2 regions of the Chryseobacterium sp. GP-SGM7 genome follow, and region 1 is predicted to be linked to the other one. Evidence: riboswitches for the same ligand, from Rfam matches in the RefSeq annotation. Region 1 holds a riboswitch; the other holds the start of a gene.
The links. A riboswitch is a leader RNA that binds a small molecule or an ion and turns the genes downstream of it on or off. The one in region 1 is predicted to bind thiamine pyrophosphate.

Region 1 (7,629 bases):
CGCAAAGATTTTTTTTTAACTACTAACTGTTTTTAAGTTCGCAAAACCGTAAACTTAGCAAAGAACACAAAGTTTCAAGCAAAAAAAATATAGATTAATAAACAGATATTTAATTTTATTTACCGCCTAAAAGCAGAAGTTCATCTACTCTTATTTCAGTAATATATCTTTTCACGCCTTCTTTATCGTCGTATGACCTGTACGTTATTTTCCCTTCAATGGCGATCTCTTTTCCTTTTGGAACGTACTTCTGAAAAATCTCAGCTGTTTTTCCAAAAGCAACCAAACTGTGCCATTGTGTTTCTTCCACTTTCTCGCCTTTTGCATTGGTATAATGGTCGTTTGTAGCCAATGATACGGAAACTTTCATTCCTCCGTTTTCGAAGTTTACTGTTTCAACTTCTTTTCCTGTGAAACCGATTAAGGTTAATTTGTTTCTTAGTGACATAACTTTGTATTTTTAAAATTAATATTCAGATAAGAGACGTTCACTTGTTTTCTCAAATCTCTGTTGCAAAGATTCGTAAGATTGAAAACTTTAGTCGGTTGTAAACTGTTTAAATTCGTTTGTAGTCGTTTGAAAACGGATATATTTTTTCAAAATGAACTGTAGTTTATTTATTTAAAATTTAATCTTACATTTGATTGATAAGTGAATTACTAACTTATTAACCAAAATTAAATTATTAAAAACTTTTCAAAAACCTGTAATAGAATATCACACTTGGTTGTCTTAATCTTAAAGACAAGAATGAAAAGCATCTTTTTCCAGATTTTATTTTTCACCTCCATATTTACTTTTGCGCAAAGCGAATTAAAAATCACCGGCATAATTCTCAGCCAAAACGATTCAAAAATCAGTCAATCAATTGATGTTTATTTATTTGACAACGAAAGTCATTTAATTTTCAGTTGTAACTATCTAACTCCCTCCTAAAATTAGAATGCTGCGTCGCCGTAAAATAATCACAGAAAACCTGATAAACTGCAGAATCAGCATAACTGGCTTTGATTCCTAACTGAAAATAAATTTCCAGAATCTGATGCGACAAACTTTCAACCAAATTCAGAGCATAATCGTGAATTTCAGACTGTTTTTCAGAAATAATCAACTTAGAATCATGTAGTAAAGATTCAACTTCATCTGCAAATTCAATGACCTTTTCCATCGCTTCTTCTACTCTTCTATTGAAAAAATCAAAGTTAAGATGAGGTCGAATTTTCATGGCTTCTTCAATAAAATGCGAAGCCATCCCAAGATAATTAACCAGCAAAGTCAAATCTGCGAAAATCCTGAACGGAATTTTATCTAAGACATCATTTGTAAAAAAATTATCATAAATAAAGCTGTAATCTTCAGTAACTTTTACATTATCTACTTTAAAAGAATAGGTTCCGGTTGCTTTCATTCCCATCGATTTCCAGTTTGGAATAATTTCAACCTGATTTTTAGAAATCACAAATGAACGAATTATTTCAGAACCAGATCCGTCCAACAAAGGATTTCCGTTTTCTGTTAATTGAGCGTTTAAAGTAAAGTGGCTTAAATGTGGTGCTCCGGTTGCAAAATGCCAAAGTCCGTTGATCAGAAAAGTTCCATCGGTTTGTTGTTGTGCTGTTCCGCCAATCATTCCGCTTCCTCCGAAACAGGTTTTAGAATCGGAGAAAAGCTCTTTCGCAATTTCAGGTTTTAAATTTCTTGAGAAAAAATTAGCTCCCGAACACAAAGTCAACATCCAACCTAGACTTCCGTCAATCTTTGACCAATCGAAAAGTATTTTTAAACCTTGATTTAAACGCAAACCTAATCCGCCATAAACTTTTGGAACCCAAATCTGAAGCAGTCTTTCCTGATGAATCTGATTGATAATTTCAGACGGAACATCAGAAACGCCGTGCATTTTTTCTCTTAATTCTTGAAATGAAAACATTATAAAATCTTATTTGAAGGTTCTTTGATCATAATTATTCTCTCTCATGATTGTTTTTTATCTCTCGCTAATTAAGCAGATTTTGCAGATAAAAGAATCTGCATTATTTGCTAAATCTGCGTGAGTAAAAATTTATTAAACAACAGCTACATCTTTAGATTTAATGATTTTTCGCCATTCCAGATAACCGGAAATAGCAACGATGAATAAGAAAGCCGTCAAAACTGCATACAGATAAAGCCCTTTGTGAATCAACAGAGGAATTGCAATAATGTTGCTTATATTCAGTAAAACCCAATTTTCGATTTTTCTTCGTGCCATCAACCACATTCCGGCCCAAGCAAAAGCACTGACTAAAGAATCCAGAATCGCAACATCAGAATCGGTAAACTGCGTGAGAAAAAACCAGAACAAAATAAAAGTTCCTGCTACAATTCCTGCAGTAATCCATTTTTCCTGAGTGGTAGTTTCAGAAATAACTGTTTCCGAGTGCCTTTTACCAAATTTCCAGTAAAGCCATCCGTAAATGCTCATGACGAGATAGTAAAGATTTAAGGTAAATTCCGCATACAATTTAGCGAAAAACATCACGTAAAGCGAAAGTGAAATTCCGGCGATCCCGAAAAGATAATTGTTTGAATTGTTTTTTCTGGCTAATAAAACCTGAACAACTGAAAAGCAGACACCCAACCATTCCTGCCATGTTGTCTGTTGTAAAATTTCCTGCATCAAATTAACTTATATAAATTAAATGATGAGATGATATATCATAAAAATCCCTACGTCGGCATTATCCGAATCAGGTGTGGAAAAATTTCCCGGGTATCATCTCAGCCGCTATTGCAGCACCCCATTGATGGCGCAAATGTGAGACTTTTTTTTGGAAAATGAAAATTTTTCGTTTTTAAAACGAAAAAGACATTTCTATAAATTAAAAAAATTAGCAGTTTGTTTGTCATGCTGAAAGCAACTCAACATCATTGCATAGAATTGTTCAGAAAATATATAATTATTCTTAAACGCAATGAGCGCAAAGATTTTTTAATGTTTGAGAATATTTTCCGTTCGCAAGGGCGTTTCACTCAGCTATGAACGCAATTCCCTTTGCTTAACGAAGTGCCTTTGCGAACGGAAAATGTTTTCAATTTACATCAATTTTCTTTGCGACCATAGCGTTAGAATTAATTTCCTATCAACAATCTTATTCCCGACTGAAATTTATCCGTTTGCAAACGGATATTTCGTATCTTTAAATTTCAAATAAATTTATTGTGAAAAAGACTTTTAAAAGAACGCTACGAGTATCAAAATACGTAATTTACAAAGAGACCTTGGTTGATTACAAAGAACATTTCTGGTCTTTCCTGGGTGCTTTTTTCGGAATTGGATTGATTGCGTTTTTACAGTCACAATTTTTATTTAAACAGGAAAATATATTTTTAATCGGTTCTTTTGGTGCATCATGTGTATTAATCTACGGAGCCATTCAGAGTCCGCTTGCACAACCTAGAAATTTAATTGGCGGGCATGTAATTTCAGCAATAATCGGAGTGACTGTTTTTAAAATTGTTCCGGATATTATCTGGATTTCTGCACCATTAGCAGTCGGTTTATCGATTGTCTTTATGCAAGCTACTAAAACACTTCATCCACCGGGAGGAGCAACCGCATTAATTGCAGTAAGCTCAACTGGAAAAATACCTGAGTTAGGATATTGGTACGTTCTTTCTCCTGTTTTATCGGGCTGTCTTATATTACTTTTAGTCGCTTTGGTTTTTAATAATATGACGAAAAACAGAAGTTATCCCAATCACAGCAGATTTATTAAACGGCTAAAGAAAAAACAAGAACACAAACTGAAAAAATAATTATTATGGAATGTATTGAATGTGGCGAAAAAATTATCGGAAGATCTGATAAAAAATTCTGTAACGATGCCTGCAGAAACGCTTTTAACAATAAACAAAACAAAGACTCCAGTAATCTGATGCGGAATGTAAACAATAAACTCCGAAAAAATTACCGCATTCTGAGTGAGATTAATATTGACGGAAAAACAAAAATCGCCAAGTCGAAATTAGATGGCTTAGGTTTTGATTTTAAATATTTTACAAATATAAAAGTTTACAAAAATGGGTCGGAATATAAATTTGTTTATGATCAAGGCTACAAACTTTTAGAAGAAGATTTTATTTTAATTGTTAAAAACTAATTTTGTAAAATGAAAGAAACTGTCTTAATTACCGGCGCAAGCGGAGCCATTGCAAGAGTGCTTTCAAAAAAACTGAACAACGAATATTCTATACGATTTTTAACAAGGAAAAAAGAAGCCGATAACGAATTTGAATGGGATCTGGAAAACCACATTATTGATGAAAATGCTTTTGAAAACGTAAGTCACATTATTCATCTTGCCGGAGCCAATATTTCTGAAAAACGCTGGACAGAAGACCGAAAAAAAGAATTGATTTCCAGCCGTGTAGATTCTGCAAAATTGATTTTAAACTCATTAAAAAAGAAAAATTTAAGACTAAAATCTTTTATTTCAGCTTCGGGAATTAATTATTACGGAACAAAGACAACCGATAAAATTTTCACGGAAAATGATGCTTCAGGAAATGACTTTCTGAGCGAAGTTGTTCTGGTTTGGGAGAAAGCAGCCGATGAATTTAAGATTGAAAATATTGCTGAAAGAATCGTAAAAATACGAACCGCCGTTGTTCTTTCGAAAACTGAAGGTGCTTTGGAAAAAATGATGACTCCGATACAATTCGGGATTGGTTCACCACTTGGAAGCGGAAAACAATATATGCCATGGATTCATATTGATGATATCTGTTCTATTTATGAATTTGCTTTAAAAAATCCTGAACTTGAAGGTGTCTTTAATGCAACAGCTCCACAACATACAACCAATGAAAATATAACCAAACTTATTGCCAAGGTTTTAAAAAAGCCTTTATTCATGCCGAATATTCCTACGTTTATTTTAAAGCTTATCTTTGGAGAATTGGCAGATGCTTTATTGGAAGGCTCAAGAGCTTCTTCGGAGAAAATTCAGAAAGCGGGTTTTCAGTTTAAATTTCCTGATTTGAAAATGGCTTTGGAGAATTTGCTTAAAAATAAATCTTAATAAAATATCTCGCTGATTATACAGATATAGCTGATTTTTAATCTGCTTAATTTGCAAAATCTGCGAGAAAAAACAAAAATTAATAGAACTACATAATGCAAGAGACGAATGTAAGCATCGAGAAAACAGAAATTTTATCTGATAACTGGTATACTTTGAAGAAAGTAACTTTTAACATTAAAAAACCAAACGGAGAGACAGAAACCCAAAGCAGAGAAGCTTATGACAGAGGAAACGGAGCTGTTATACTCCTTTATAATACCAATTACCAGAAAGTTATTTTAACCAGACAATTCCGGCTTCCAACCTATATTAACGGAAACAGGGATGGAATGCTGATCGAAGCTTGTGCCGGTTTATTAGATGACAATAATCCTGAAGACTGCATCCGAAAAGAAACGGAAGAAGAAACCGGATATAAAATTTCTAAAGTCGAAAAGATTTTTGAAGCTTATATGTCGCCCGGTTCGGTAACGGAAATTCTGTATTTTTTCATCGCCGAATATTCTGATGACATGAAAATCAATGATGGTGGCGGATTGGAAGAAGAAGGCGAAAACATCGAAGTTTTAGAATTAAATTTCACCGAAACGCTTTCTATGATTGACAGCGGAGAAATAAAAGATGCAAAAACCATTATGCTTCTACAACATCTCCGTCTTAAAAATATTTTGTAATTCTGCACTTTCAAACCTAAATTCAACATTATGAAACTTTTATTCTCTATCAGTCTATCATTGCTGATTTCATCAAGTTTCTTTGCTCAAAAAAATGAAAAACTGAGTACAAAAGATAACGCTATCATTGAGCATTTTAAAAATGATTATAAAAAGAAAAATTATAAAAAATTTGCAGGGAAAATCAATGTAAAAGAGAATCTTGCAGAGTTTGATAATAAAACGGTTTATTACGATAAATCTGATAAAATTACCGCAACAATTCTAAAAGAAGGTTTGATTTACCCTCAGCTTTTAACCGATTTTCAGATGCAGAAATTTCTGGATGAGACAACGGATAAAACCCAGAAGCGCTTTCTCAAAATGCAGAAAGATCCCAAAGCTTCTTTCGATGTGAATAATATTAAGTTGACTAATCCGGTTGAACTGACTTTTTTTAATACTAATCTTAAAACGAAAAGATTTAAAATTACAGCAAACAATATAAGATTAAACTCTACGACAACTTATCTTTTTGAATTGATGAATGATAAAGGAGCGAAAGATATTTCTTTGGAAGAGTTTATTAGAGGGGCGAAACTGACTTATATTGATAATGAGTAACGAAAAAATTTCTATTCAATAATAAAATAGTAATGAATGTCCGTTTTTAATCATAATACGAAAAATCTACAGTCTTTTTGTCTTTCCGAAGGAATCTAAATCATTTTATTTCAACGTGATGAGATTCTTTAAGAATGACAAAAATGGAGCTAAAAATTAAATTATTACAAATTACGGACAAGGATAAGGATAAGGATAAGGATAAGGATAAAAATAATTATGTCTACAGAAGAATTCGTAAAAAATTTCTATTTACAGAAACAAAATCTTCTTAATTTAAGTTTTGATATTGATTCTCAGAATCGAAGTGTTGTTTCATCTAAGATTAAAGATTTAAATTTAAATGAGATTGAAACTGAAAAATTAAAAAAAATATTTTCGCATCTTTTAAATGATACATTTTATACTATCCTGCTCGGTCTGGATGGGTCGGCAAGTATTGGAAATTCACAAGAATCTTTTAAAATTTATGATGAAGAAAACAATTTAATTTCTGAAAGTGGAGATTTGGAAGGTTACGCTTACGAATATTTTCACGAAAATAAATTGGAAACTAAAAATTCAAAATGTGATTTTATAGCTGAAATTCATTTAAAAAAAGAAATTGAAGGCGGAAGAAAAAATTATGTTATGAGTGATTACAGATGTCAATTAATGTTCAATTTCGATAATTACCAAACTTCTGCTCGTCAAATTTTTATTGGAGCAAATTACGTTTTTCCTGGGGATAATGTAAACGCAGAAATTGATATTCTATCTAAAGAGTACTTTCGAGGAAAATTAAAAGTAGGTATGAATTTTAAATTACTTGAAGTATTACAGATAATTGGTACTGGAAAAATTATAAAAATTGTTAACGAAGAACTAATCAGTAATTAAATTAGCATTAATAATCTTCGTCAAAATTTAATTTTAATGATCTCTTTTTTATTTCAAACAAATTAATAGTCAAAACATTACAACTTTCTCAATTAAAAACCTTAATTTTGCACCCCGAAATAAGGATTATCCGTTATGAAAAAAATAGGCGATTACAGAAAACTTCTTGAGGTGGACAATACTGCTACTTTGAAAGATTTAAAAACGATTTACAGAAATGTTATGAAAGATACACATCCTGATAAATTTGTGAACGATGAGGAAGGGAAACTTGAAGCAGAAGAGAAAAGTAAATCTGTGATTGAAGCCTATCATTTTTTGGTAAGCATCAACCCCGAAACACAGGAAAAATACAAAGAAGAATACACGGAGACCATTACTACATCAATCATTACAGATTTTTATT
Region 2 (7,629 bases), on a different contig from region 1:
AATATCACTAATTTTTTCCACAAATATCACAAATCAACCTGAAAACATTTTGATTATCTTTAATATCTAACATCACAAATATCTCAGTAATTAAAAATTTTGTGGAAATTAGTATGAGTTGTCATATTGTTTTTTTATTTAAGCACTAATATCACTAATTTTTTCCACAAATATCACGGATCAACCTAAAAACATTTTGATTATCATTAATATCTAACATCACGAATATCTCAGTAATTAAAAAATTTGTGGAAATTAGTGTGAAAATATTTGTGAGATTTGTGTTTAAACTATTTCGCCTGAAAACAGCTTTTTCAATTCCACAGATTCTGTTGGCTTCATTCTTCCTGAAAGAATTAAAGATAATTCTTTTCTTCTTAATGCTGCATCAAATCTTTCTACTTCTATTTCTGTTTCGGGTTCCATCTGTGGAATTGGAATCGGTCTGTTGAATTCATCCACTGCAACGAAAGTGTAAATTCCTTTATTGGTCTGAATTTTTTTATGATTAATCGGATCATCCAACCAAACATCAACATAAATTTCCATTGAGGTTGAAAATGCACGCGAAACTTTAGATTCCATTACCACAATTCCGCCTTCAGGAATCGGGTGATCGAAAGAAACATGATTTACAGAAGCTGTCACCACTCTTCTTTCGCAGTGTCTTGTTGCTGAAATCGATGCACAACGATCCATTCTTGCCAACAATTCGCCTCCGAAAAGGTTTCTAAGTTGGTTGGTATCATTCGGAAGAACGATATTCGTCATCACTGTAAGAGATTCTGACGCTTTTTTTATTTTTGCCATTTAGGTTTTGATTTTTGAGTTGCCGGAACTTTCACAGATTTTACGGCTGTTTTTTTAATAGAATCCTGAATTAAAGAGTCTTTTTTCAGTTGAACCTGCTTTAAAGAATCATTCAGTCTCATTTGAGCAGAGTCAATCTTTACAGGAATAGTCTTTTCAATTCTTTTGGTTTTGGTTTGTACCGACACATCATCAAAAGACTTTTTTCCGAAAAGCATTTCTCTCTGGGTGTAACCAAAATACAGAATTCCTAACACAGGAATTATGAAAAGAAAAATCCACAGAATAGATTTGTTGAATTTATAATCTTTCTCTTTATTAACAGTGGGAATCGAGCTTTCATCATTTTTAATGTCAGAAAAACGAATTTCCTCCAAGCCATAAAAATCGGGATGATCTGATTCTAAACGGTTTCCTCTGAATGTCAAAATTCCGTCTTCAACGAAAATAGTTCCAAGATTCTGTATTTCTAAAGTCTGTTCCGCCTGAAGTTTTTTCTTCCAGAAATCGGTCTGAACCTGCAGTTCGCTTTCAGCAGAATTTTTAGAAACCCCTTTTTTGGTGCTGACAAAATTTGCCAGATCATCCGATGAAATCTGATAATCTGAGCGAAAAGCAATCTTGCTCGAAGGCGGAAGAATACTTCCGTTTTCAGAATTGATAACTGCTTTGGTATTTTCGAGTGAAAAAACGCCAAATTGCGGAACTACAACGGTTCCGAATTGCTTCAGGTATTCTAAAATGTAAGCTGAAATATTCATTTGACCGCAAATTTATGACTTTTTCGTGACTTTTTGAGAGATTTATTTTTAGTTTAAATTGTTAAAATCATAAATGAATCTTCTTATTAAATCTCCCACAGATTACACAGATTTACACAGATTTTATTTAGTCTTTAACTTAAATCTAATAAAAAAGACTGCCGAAACAGTCTTTAAAAAATTTAATAAGAAACTAACTATAATAATGTGAAATGGTGTTGTATTTTTGATTATTGAATTTTCCAGCTGATTCCGAACATAAAATTCGTTCCGGCCTGAGCAAAATAAATCGGACCGTCGTAAACATAGCCGTTATTTACATATTTCTGATCGAAAATATTATTGACTAAAAGTTTTAAAGCGACATCGTGTTTAGAAATTTTAAAGTCATACTGCACATTAAAATCTGTCAGAAAATAATCTTTCAACAATAAACTCTGTGTTTCCGTATTGTCCAAGTACTGTTTTCCAACATATTGATTCATTAAAGCAAAGTGGAAATTTTTAGTAGGATTAAATTTCAGGCTTACATTAGCAATCACGTTTGGTGAGAAAGAAATTTCAGTATTTCCTAGATTGTTAATTCCGGTCTCGTTTTCAATTCTGAAATCCAGGTTTCTGTTTTGGCTTAAACTTACATTCCCGGAAATTTCCCACTGTTTTGAAAGCTTCGCCAAAGCACCAACTTCAATTCCTCTTCTATAACTTTTCCCGGAATTGGTTCTTATAAATTCTCCGATATTGCTGATCTGCCCGTTTAAAACCAACTGATTCAGATAATACATATAATATAGATTTGCAGTTAAAGCTACCGGACCAAACTGTTTTTCGATTCCTGCTTCTACATCGTGAAGACTTTCAGATTTCACATCATTATTTGATATTAAATCGTCACGATTCGGCTCGCGTTGCGCATGAGCGTAAGAAATAAATACTTTTCCGTTGCCTAATTTATAATTGATTCCGGCTTTAGGGTTGAAAAACAACCAGTTTTTTTTCAGATTCGCACCTTCATCATCACCTTCCATCAAAATTTTGGTATCGTAATCAATATTTCTTAATTGCAAATCTCCGAAGAATTCAAAATCATTTACTTTGATTAAAGCTTTGGCAAAACCGGCAATTTCATTCTTCACCGAACGATTTCGGTAATATTCATGTTGTGGAATTTCTGCAAAGAAAACATCTCTTACATTTCCGTAATGTCTTCCGTAATACTGGTTTCCGACAACCCCGAAATTCAAATCAAGATTATCAAACTTTCCGTATAGAGTAGAAACCACGCCGTAGAAATCATTATTCAGCCATTTTTTTCTGATGAAGTCTGAAGATTTATTTCCATTAAAATCAGGCAAATTATATCTTGCATAAGGATCGCCTTGTTTGTAATTTTCATAATAACCTCGACCTTTTGTGTAGTGAAACGTTGTTTCAAGGTTCCAATTCGTATTTAAGCCTTGTTCCCAAAGTAATTGATAGTGATTTTGTCTGTAATTATCAGTTTCGTTATCATAAAACCCTATAATATTTTCCCAGTTTGCATCATAGATTGCTCCTGATAAATTGGTTCTGGGATTGGTTTCCCAGGTTTGACGGTCAACACCGTTCCACGCCTGATACGTTTTTTCCTTTCCGCCAAAAGCCATCAGACGAAGTTTCGTTTTTCCTTCTTCAAATAATGCTGTGAAATTATAAGAATTCAAATCTGAAGCAGCTCTGTCAATATATCCGTCAGAATGAATAGTAGAATACCTTCCCATCACGGAAAGACGATCTTTCCAAAATTTTCCGGAACCGATTTCTGCAGAATATTTGTAGGTATTAAAAGAACCATAACTGTCATCTGTTTTAAAATAAAACTTGTCTTCAGGCTCTTTTGAAATCACGTTGATACTCGCTCCGAAAGCAGAAACTCCATTATTTGAAGTTCCAACTCCACGCTGAATGACAATTTGCGACGCTGAACTCGTTAAATCCGGAACATTCACAAAAAAAGTTCCCTGACTTTCTGAATCATTGAACGGAACACCATTCATCATCACATTAATTCCTCTTCCTGCAACCCCACGAATTCTAAATCCGGTGTAACCGACTCCGTTTCCTGCATCAGAAGTTGAGATAATTGAGGTTTGATTTTTCAAAAGAATCGGTAAATCCTGCCCAAGATTCCTACTGTCGAGATCTTTTTGAACATTGATGATTTCTTTGGCGACAGGAAGTCTTTTGGTGAAGTTTACAGCTTCAATTTCTCTGACTTTCAGAGAATCCGGGTTTTGAGTTTGTGCGAAACTCAAAGAACTTGCGGTAAGTCCTAAAAAAAATAATCCTTTCATTCTTATAAATTTTAAAAATTTAATGGAATAAAAGGGGCGATTATGATATCAGTAATGAGTGATTGGTAATAAGTAATTCTAATGGATTACTTATTGCTTATTACTCATTGCTCATTTAACTTCCCTAAACAGCATTACCTGTTCCAGGTTCATTGGGTATAATCTCAGCTCCAATCGGGGCACCCCTTTAATTTCAGCGGCAAAATTACAAAAAATATTTAAAACTGGATTAAGGAAAACATTTTCCTCTAAATTTTTATTTAAATCTAATACGAACGGTTATCAGAATCGATATAGTAGTAATTTTTATCATCTTTGGTAACATCAAACATTTTACCTAATTTCCAGCTGTAGTTTCTTTTTATATCTGAATATTCAAATGGAATGACTATTTTATTATTGATGTCAATCACTCCGAATTTATCGTTGTAGGTTGCAACAATCATAGGATTTGACACATCGTCGCCTTCCAAAATATAGAGATACTGATAACTTGGATAAATAGTGAATTGATTTTTATCTGACGCATTTTTAAATTTTGAATCTTCAATAATCCCGTATTTCCCGTTAAGAATATAAGCATGAAATAAAGGTTTTTTTAAATCATACGTACATTTTCCTAAATCATTATTGCTGTATTGATATACTTTTTTGCCTGATTTATTGATTCTAAAAGTAATTCCGCCTTTTTCAACAGTTGCAAAATCTACCGTGCCAAATTTCTTCGCTTTCTCATTAGGAGAATTTAAAAGATTGCAATCTTCACCAAAAAACATCACCAAATCATACTCCGGCAGAATAACAAATTTTCCTTTTTGATTAACAAAGCCAGATTTTCCGTTCTTTTTTTGCGGAATCAATAACGGTATATTTTCATTAACTATTGGAAGACCAGGAGAAACTTTCTTAGTTGTACTTAACTTAGAAATAATTTTTGATTTATTTAAAGAACTCTTATTCAAAGTTTTAGACTGAGAAAAAACAAAGTTTAAAAGTAAGAGCAAAAAACTCAACATCAATTTTCTTAAAATCATCTTTCGCGTAAATTTGTGCCAAAAATAGAAAATATAAAAAACATATTTATAAAGAATCTAAATAATTTAGCATAAGAAAAAAATTAAAATTCCGTATTTTTGGGAACATTTTTAAATGTACGATAATTTTAAAAATGTTTTAAGATCTTATACTTGATTTTTGTCATTTTAAATCTAATAAACGTTTTATCCGAAAAAGAATTTTCTGCGATACTGATTGCAAAGTGAATTCTTACATTTTCAGAGAAAGTCCTTTTTTAATATTTATCCATTAGGACAGATTATTATCTCACATTTTGAGAAATGTTGTAGATTATTCAGCCTGATTCTGCATTTTACAGATGTCTACTTATCAATAATCTACTTTAAACTTATAAAAAAGAACTTCTATTTATGAATATTTATCAGGATTACATCCAAGAAATCGAAGAAAGAAAAAGCCAGGGTCTTCACCCAAAACCAATCGATGGCGCAGAATTATTAAGCGCAATTATTACACAAATTAAAGATAAGAATAACGAATACAGAGCAGATTCTCTGAAATTCTTTATCTATAATACTTTACCGGGTACAACGTCTGCCGCAGGTGTGAAAGCTCAGTTTTTAAAAGAAATCATTTTAGGAGAATCCGTATTAGAAGAAATTACTCCGGCGTTTGCTTTCGAGTTATTGTCTCACATGAAAGGCGGTCCTTCCATCGAAGTATTGTTGGATTTAGCTTTAGGTAACGATCCTGCAGTTGCTAAAGAAGCTGCAAATGTTCTTAAAACTCAGGTTTTCCTTTACGAAGCAGACACCGACCGTCTAAAAGCAGCATTCCACAGCGGAAATGAAATTGCAAAAGAAATCATTGAAAGCTATGCACAGGCAGAATTTTTCACAAAACTTCCGGAAGTTGCCGAAGAAATTAAAGTAGTAACCTACATTGCCGGCGAAGGTGATATTTCTACAGATTTATTGTCTCCGGGAAATCAGGCGCACTCAAGATCAGACCGTGAACTTCATGGAAAATGTATGATATCTCCACAAGCTCAGGAAGAGATTCAGGCTTTACAGGCTCAACATCCTGATAAAAGTGTTATGTTAATCGCCGAAAAAGGAACAATGGGTGTTGGTTCATCCAGAATGTCTGGTGTAAATAATGTTGCACTTTGGACAGGTAAACAGGCAAGTCCTTATATTCCGTTTGTAAATATTGCACCAATTGTAGCGGGAACAAATGGTATTTCACCGATTTTCTTAACTACTGTTGATGTAACCGGAGGAATCGGGATTGACCTTCAAAACTGGGTTAAAGTTTTGGATGCAGATGGAAACGTTGTGCGTAATGAAAGTGGAGAACCAATTCTTGAAGAAAAATATTCTGTTGCAACCGGAACTGTTCTTACCATTAATATCAAAGAAAAAAAATTATACAACGGCGATCAGGAACTGAAAGATATTTCTAAATCTTTCACACCCCAAAAAATGGAATTCATCAAAGCGGGTGGATCTTACGCAATTGTTTTTGGTAAAAAATTACAGACTTGGGCTTCAGGTATTTTAGGAATTGAGATTCCTACAGTGTACGCTCCATCAAAAGAAATTACAAAAGAAGGAGTTGGTCTTACCGCTGTTGAAAAAATATTTAATAAAAATGCTGTCGGTTTAGCTCCTGGAAAAGTGTTGCATGCCGGTTCAGACGTTCGTGTTGAGGTAAACATTGTTGGCTCTCAGGATACAACAGGTTTGATGACTGCTCAGGAATTGGAATCAATGGCTGCAACAGTAATTTCGCCAATTGTAGACGGAGCTTACCAATCGGGTTGCCATACGGCTTCAGTTTGGGATAAAAAAGCGCAGGCAAACATTCCTAGATTGATGAAATTTATGAATGATTTCGGTTTGATTACTGCCCGTGATCCGAAAGGCGAATATCATGCAATGACTGACGTTATTCACAAAGTTCTGAACGATATTACGATTGACGAATGGGCAATCATCATCGGTGGAGATTCTCACACAAGAATGTCTAAAGGGGTAGCTTTCGGAGCTGATTCAGGAACTGTAGCTTTGGCTCTAGCAACTGGTGAAGCATCAATGCCAATCCCGGAATCCGTGAAAGTAACTTTCAAAGGTGATATGAAACACCACATGGATTTCCGTGATGTTGTTCATGCGACTCAATTACAGATGCTTCAGCAATTTGGTGGAGAAAATGTTTTCCAGGGTAGAATTATCGAGGTTCATATCGGAACACTTCCAGCAGATCAGGCATTTACATTTACAGACTGGACTGCCGAAATGAAGGCAAAAGCCTCAATCTGTATTTCTGAAGACGATACATTAATCGAATCATTGGAAATTGCAAAAAGCAGAATCCAGATTATGATTGATAAGGGAATGGATAACCATAATCAAGTTCTTCAAGGATTAATTAACAAAGCAAATAAGAGAATTACTGAAATTAAATCTGGTGAAAAACCGGCTTTAACTCCAGATTCAAATGCAAAATATTATGCAGAAGTCGTTGTTGATCTTGACGTGATCATTGAACCGATGATTGCCGATCCGGATGTAAATAATGATGATGTTTCTAAAAGATATACGCACGATACGATTAGAGATTTAACCTATTATGCAGGTGAGAAAAAAGTAGATTTAGGCTTCGTGGGATCTTGTATGGTTCACAAAGGCGACTTGAAAATTGTT

Region 2: linked by a shared signal. The riboswitch ahead of ACOOWA_RS14995 (TonB-dependent receptor) and the one ahead of pnuC (nicotinamide riboside transporter PnuC) in region 1 are both predicted to bind thiamine pyrophosphate.

The regions. Positions count from the first base shown of each region.
Region 1 covers NZ_JBMHFF010000001.1:1,736,436-1,744,064, forward strand. The annotation lists gene ACOOWA_RS07750 (single-stranded DNA-binding protein) at 116-448, opposite strand; gene ACOOWA_RS07755 (hypothetical protein) at 909-1,931, opposite strand; gene pnuC (nicotinamide riboside transporter PnuC) at 2,067-2,663, opposite strand; TPP riboswitch at 2,691-2,794, opposite strand; gene ACOOWA_RS07765 (HPP family protein) at 3,203-3,799, shown strand; gene ACOOWA_RS07770 (hypothetical protein) at 3,805-4,143, shown strand; gene ACOOWA_RS07775 (TIGR01777 family oxidoreductase) at 4,153-5,064, shown strand; gene nudK (GDP-mannose pyrophosphatase NudK) at 5,160-5,741, shown strand; gene ACOOWA_RS07785 (hypothetical protein) at 5,772-6,344, shown strand; gene ACOOWA_RS07790 (hypothetical protein) at 6,564-7,223, shown strand; gene ACOOWA_RS07795 (KTSC domain-containing protein) at 7,359-7,629, shown strand, end outside.
Region 2 covers NZ_JBMHFF010000004.1:27,606-35,234, reverse strand. The annotation lists gene ACOOWA_RS15005 (acyl-CoA thioesterase) at 286-810, opposite strand; gene ACOOWA_RS15000 (hypothetical protein) at 798-1,571, opposite strand; gene ACOOWA_RS14995 (TonB-dependent receptor) at 1,802-3,904, opposite strand; TPP riboswitch at 4,007-4,101, opposite strand; gene ACOOWA_RS14990 (WG repeat-containing protein) at 4,171-4,938, opposite strand; gene ACOOWA_RS14985 (bifunctional aconitate hydratase 2/2-methylisocitrate dehydratase) at 5,332-7,629, shown strand, end outside.